2 regions of the Kluyvera sp. 142486 genome follow, and region 1 is predicted to be linked to the other one. Evidence: predicted binding sites of a transcription regulator. Region 1 holds the regulator's gene; the other holds the start of a gene.
The links. The regulator sigma-54, encoded in region 1, starts transcription at its own class of promoters, with help from an activator protein. The targets are predictions, from matches to a motif close to GTTGGCACANNTTTCGCTNT.
Positions count from the first base shown of each region.

Region 2: a site for sigma-54 is predicted at 1,711-1,730, ahead of glnA (glutamate--ammonia ligase). Genes of this name have one in related genera too.

Region 1 covers NZ_JBKHUI010000006.1:152,183-155,344, forward strand. Annotated here, with positions in the region: gene lptA (lipopolysaccharide ABC transporter substrate-binding protein LptA) at 1-270, shown strand, start outside; gene lptB (LPS export ABC transporter ATP-binding protein) at 277-1,002, shown strand; gene rpoN (RNA polymerase factor sigma-54) at 1,048-2,481, shown strand; gene hpf (ribosome hibernation promoting factor) at 2,504-2,791, shown strand; gene ptsN (PTS IIA-like nitrogen regulatory protein PtsN) at 2,847-3,162, shown strand, end outside.
Region 2 covers NZ_JBKHUI010000018.1:14,253-17,414, reverse strand. Annotated here, with positions in the region: gene typA (ribosome-dependent GTPase TypA) at 1-1,439, opposite strand, end outside; gene glnA (glutamate--ammonia ligase) at 1,819-3,162, shown strand, end outside.

The DNA.
Region 1 (3,162 bases):
TACCAGATGCAGGACAACGGCAAGCCGGTAAAAGGCCGCGCCTCGAAAATGCATTATGAGCTGGCAAATGACTTCGTGGTGCTGACCGGCAACGCTTACCTTGAGCAACTGGATAGCAACATCAAAGGCGACAAGATCACTTATCTGGTCAAAGAGCAGAAAATGCAGGCGTTTAGCGACAAAGGTAAACGCGTAACCACCGTGCTGGTTCCATCGCAGCTGCAGGACAAGTCCAAGGACCAGGTTCCGGCACAGAAGAAGAGTAACTAATTCGTTATGGCGACATTAACTGCAAAAAATCTGGCGAAGGCCTACAAAGGCCGCCGCGTGGTGGAAGATGTCAGTCTGACCGTGAATTCCGGTGAGATTGTGGGTCTGCTTGGGCCAAACGGCGCGGGCAAAACCACCACCTTCTACATGGTGGTAGGGATCGTTCCGCGTGATGCCGGCAATATCATCATCGACGATGAAGACATCAGCCTGCTGCCGCTGCACGCCCGCGCGCGTCGCGGTATCGGCTATCTGCCGCAGGAAGCCTCCATCTTCCGTCGTCTGAGCGTCTACGACAACCTGATGGCGGTGCTGCAGATCCGTGACGATCTGAGCAACGAACAGCGTGAAGACCGCGCCAAAGAGTTGATGGAAGAGTTCCACATCGAGCATCTGCGCGACAGCCTTGGCCAGGCGCTTTCCGGCGGTGAACGTCGCCGTGTTGAAATCGCCCGCGCGCTGGCGGCAAACCCGAAATTTATCCTGCTGGATGAACCGTTTGCCGGCGTTGACCCGATTTCCGTTATCGATATTAAACGCATCATTGAACACCTCCGCGACAGCGGCCTTGGCGTGCTGATCACCGACCACAACGTACGTGAAACGCTGGCCGTGTGTGAACGCGCTTATATCGTCAGCCAGGGGCACCTGATTGCCCACGGTACCCCTCAGGAGATCCTACAAGACGAACATGTTAAACGCGTGTATCTTGGGGAAGACTTCAGACTCTGATAGGGTAGTGGTTTACGACGTTAGCGGGAGATATTCGTTCTGAACATGAAGCAAGGTTTGCAATTAAGGCTCAGCCAACAGCTTGCCATGACGCCACAGCTGCAGCAGGCAATCCGTCTGCTGCAACTGTCTACGCTGGAACTTCAGCAGGAACTCCAGCAGGCGCTGGAGAGCAACCCCCTGCTTGAGCAAACCGATCTTCACGAAGAAGTAGAGACTCAGGAAACCGTCGATAACGAAACGCTGGACAGCGTCGATGCGCTGGAAAAGCCCGATATGCCCGAAGAGTTGCCGCTCGACGCCAGCTGGGATGAAATCTACACCGCCGGAACCCCTTCCGGGACCGGCGCTGATTATCAGGACGATGAATTACCGGTTTATCAGGGTGAAACTACCCAGTCGCTTCAGGATTATCTGATGTGGCAGGTTGAGCTGACGCCGTTCACCGATACTGACCGGGCGATTGCCACCTCGATAGTCGACGCGGTGGACGATACCGGCTACCTCACCGTCACGGTGGAAGACATTCTTGAAGGCATTGGCGACGAAGAGGTTGGCCTTGATGAAGTGGAAGCCGTGCTCAAACGGATCCAACGCTTCGATCCGGTCGGCGTCGCCGCCAAAGATCTTCGCGATTGCCTGCTGATCCAACTTTCCCAGTTCTCCCCCACTACGCCGCGTATCGCTGAAGCCCGTTTGATTATCAGCGATCATCTCGATCTGCTCGCCAACCATGATTTCCGTTCGCTGATGCGCGTCACGCGACTGAAAGAGGACGTGTTGAAAGAGGCGGTAGATCTGATTCAGTCACTGGATCCGCGCCCGGGTCAATCGATCCAGACCGGCGAACCGGAGTATGTGATCCCCGACGTACTGGTGCGCAAAGTGAGCGATCGCTGGGTCGTTGAGCTGAACGCCGACAGCATTCCGCGTCTGCAGATCAACCAACACTACGCGGGAATGTGCAACAACGCCCGTAACGACGCCGACAGCCAGTTTATCCGCAGCAACCTGCAGGACGCAAAATGGCTGATTAAGAGCCTTGAGAGCCGTAACGATACGCTGCTGCGGGTCAGCCGCTGCATCGTTGAACAGCAGCAGGCCTTTTTCGATCTCGGCGAAGAGTATATGAAACCGATGGTACTGGCGGATATCGCCCAGACCGTCGAGATGCACGAGTCCACGATTTCGCGTGTTACCACGCAAAAGTATTTGCATAGCCCACGAGGCATTTTCGAGCTTAAGTATTTCTTCTCCAGTCACGTGAGTACCGAGGGCGGCGGCGAAGCCTCTTCCACGGCGATTCGCGCGCTGGTTAAGAAATTAATTGCCGCGGAGAACCCCGCAAAACCACTGAGCGACAGTAAACTGACCACCATGCTCTCTGAACAGGGTATCATGGTGGCACGGCGTACCGTTGCAAAGTACCGAGAGTCTTTATCCATTCCGCCGTCTAACCAGCGTAAACAGCTGGTTTGACACAACTGATAAGGAAGACACTATGCAACTCAACATCACTGGACACAACGTCGAAATTACCGATGCGATGCGCGAATTTGTGAATACGAAATTCGTTAAGCTCGAACAGTATTTCGAGAGGATCAATCAGGTCTACATTGTGTTGAAGGTGGAGAAATTGACGCACATCTCGGATGCAACGTTGCATGTTAACGGGGGCGAACTTCATGCTAGCGCGGAAGGCAAGGATATGTACGCCGCCATCGACGGTTTGATCGACAAACTGGCGAGACAGTTAAACAAGCATAAAGACAAACTAAAACAACATTGATTGTCCGAGCAGTCGCCCGATATGCCCGCATACCGGGCGATGCTTAGGTGAAATTATGACAAATAACGATTCGGCTCTTCAACTGAGCAATGTCCTTAACCAGGAATGTACCCGCAGTGCTGTGCACTGTCAGAGTAAAAAGCGTGCGCTGGAAATCATCAGCGAGCTGGCGGCAAAACAGCTGAGCCTGCCTCCGCAGGTGGTCTTTGAAGCTATTTTGACCCGCGAGAAGATGGGCAGTACCGGTATTGGTAACGGTATCGCTATTCCTCACGGCAAGCTGGAAGAAGATACGCTGCGCGCGGTTGGTGTGTTTGTGCAGTTGGAAACCCCGATCGCCTTTGATGCTATCGACAATCAGCCCGTCGATT
Region 2 (3,162 bases), on a different contig from region 1:
ACTTCACCCGGACGAACGTCGTCGTAGTGGCTGAAGGTGGAGTACAGCAGACCGGTACCGGAGGTCATGGTCATGAATTCTGAACGGAAGCCGATCAGACCACGGCTTGGGATCACGTAGTCGAGACGTACGCGGCCTTTTCCGTCTGGATTCATGTTTTTCAGGTCGCCTTTACGCTCACCCAGTGCCTGCATGACAGAACCCTGGTGCTGCTCTTCGACGTCCAGCGTTACGTTTTCGAATGGCTCTTGTTTACGGCCATCGATTTCGCGGAAGATTACTTTCGGACGGGAAACCGCCATTTCGAAACCTTCACGACGCATGTTTTCAATCAGAACGGACAGGTGCAGTTCACCACGGCCAGAAACGCGGAATGCGTCTGCATCCGGAGTTTCTTCAACGCGCAGTGCCACGTTGTGTACCAGTTCTTTCTTCAGACGGTCCAGAATCTGGCGAGAGGTAACGTACTTACCTTCTTTACCACAGAATGGAGAGGTGTTGACGTTGAAGAACATGGTTACCGTCGGTTCATCAACGGACAGTGCTGGCAGCGCTTCGACGTTCTGCGGGTCGCAGATGGTGTCGGAGATGTTCAGCTCGCCCAGACCGGTGATCGCGATGATGTCGCCAGCTTCAGCCAGGTCGCTATCGATACGCTCCAGACCCAGGTGAGTCAGTACTTTACCGACTTTACCGTTACGGGTTTTGCCTTCGCTATCAATGATAGTGATCTGCTGGTTTGGCTTCACTTTACCGCGTTTGATACGGCCGATACCGATAACACCAACGTAGTTGTTGTAGTCCAGCTGGGAGATTTGCATCTGCAGCGGGCCATCCAGGTCTACGTCTGGAGCCGGTACACGATCAACGATGGTCTGATACAGCGGGGTCATGTCTTCCGCCATATTTTCGTGATCCAGACCTGCGATACCGTTCAGCGCGGAAGCGTAAACGATAGGGAAGTCCAGCTGCTCGTCGGTCGCGTCGAGGTTAACGAACAGGTCGAATACCTGGTCAACAACCCAATCAGGACGTGCGCCTGGACGGTCAACTTTGTTGATAACAACAATTGGCTTCAAACCATGAGCGAATGCTTTTTTGGTCACGAAGCGCGTCTGCGGCATCGGGCCATCCATTGCATCAACTACCAGCAGCACAGAGTCAACCATGGACATGACGCGCTCAACTTCACCACCGAAGTCGGCGTGCCCTGGGGTATCAACGATGTTGATACGGTAATCATTCCATTTGATTGCGGTGTTTTTCGCGAGGATGGTAATCCCACGCTCTTTCTCCAAATCGTTGGAGTCCATCACACGTTCTTGAGTTTCAGCACGTGCATCAAACGTACCGGATTGCTGCAGCAGCTTATCGACCAGGGTAGTTTTACCATGGTCAACGTGCGCGATGATGGCGATGTTACGCAAATTTTCGATCACAACTTTGCCTCGGGCATTAGAAATAGCGCGTTATTGTACACGGATTAATCGCACTACAAAACAGGATCACAGAGATCCTCCGCAAACAAGTATTGCAGAGTTCCTTTGTGATCGCTTTCACGGAGCATAAAAAGGGCACCCAATCACAATTTGCACCAATATGGTGCTCATCGCTTCAGGATAAGCACTATAATGGTGCAAAGACGCTATCGTGGTGCAGCCCTTTTGCACTATGGTGCGCATGATAACGCCTTTTGGGGGTGATTTAAAAGTTGGCACAGATTTCGCTTTGTATATTTCAGGGCAACAACGCCACTTTAAGCAGTGATTGAAGACCTCGTTACCACGACGACAATGATAAATCCGGGAGATGTTAAGTATGTCCGCTGAACACGTTTTGACGATGCTGAATGAGCACGAAGTGAAGTTTGTCGATCTGCGCTTCACCGATACCAAAGGTAAAGAACAGCACGTCACTATTCCTGCACATCAGGTAAATGCCGAATTCTTCGAAGAAGGCAAAATGTTTGACGGCTCCTCTATCGGTGGCTGGAAAGGCATTAACGAATCCGACATGGTTCTGATGCCAGATGCATCTACCGCTCTCATCGACCCGTTCTTTGAAGAGTCTACCCTGATCATTCGTTGCGACATCCTGGAACCAGGTACACTGCAAGGCTATGACCGTGACCCGCGCTCCATCGCTAAACGCGCTGAAGAATATCTGCGCGCTACCGGCATCGCGGACACCGTTCTGTTCGGGCCAGAGCCAGAATTCTTCCTGTTTGATGACATCCGCTTCGGCGCATCCATCTCCGGTTCTCACGTGGCTATCGATGACATCGAAGGCGCATGGAACTCCTCCACCAAATACGAAGGTGGTAACAAAGGTCACCGTCCAGGCGTTAAAGGCGGTTATTTCCCGGTTCCTCCGGTTGATTCCTCACAGGACATCCGTTCTACCATGTGTCTGATCATGGAAGAGATGGGCCTGGTTGTTGAAGCGCATCACCACGAAGTTGCGACGGCTGGCCAGAACGAAATCGCCACCCGCTTCAACACCATGACTAAGAAAGCGGACGAAATTCAGATCTACAAATATGTTGTGCACAACGTCGCTCACCGCTTCGGTAAAACCGCGACCTTTATGCCAAAACCAATGTTTGGCGATAACGGTTCCGGCATGCACTGCCACATGTCCCTGTCCAAGAACGGCGTAAACCTGTTCTCCGGCGACAAATATGCTGGCCTGTCCGAGCAAGCGCTGCACTACATCGGCGGTGTTATCAAGCACGCTAAAGCTATCAACGCCCTGGCTAACCCGACCACCAACTCCTACAAGCGTCTGGTCCCAGGTTATGAAGCACCGGTAATGCTGGCTTACTCTGCCCGTAACCGTTCTGCATCCATCCGTATCCCGGTTGTTGCTTCTCCGAAAGCGCGTCGTATCGAAGTGCGCTTCCCGGACCCAGCGGCTAACCCATACCTGTGCTTCGCAGCACTGCTGATGGCTGGCCTGGACGGCATCAAGAACAAAATCCACCCTGGCGAAGCCATGGACAAAAACCTGTACGACCTGCCGCCAGAAGAAGCGAAAGAGATCCCACAGGTTGCTGGCTCTCTGGAAGAAGCGCTGCAGGCTCTCGATGCAGACCGCGAGTTCCTGACCGCTGGTGGCGTGTTCACTGATGAAGCTATCGACGCTTACATCACGCTGCGCACC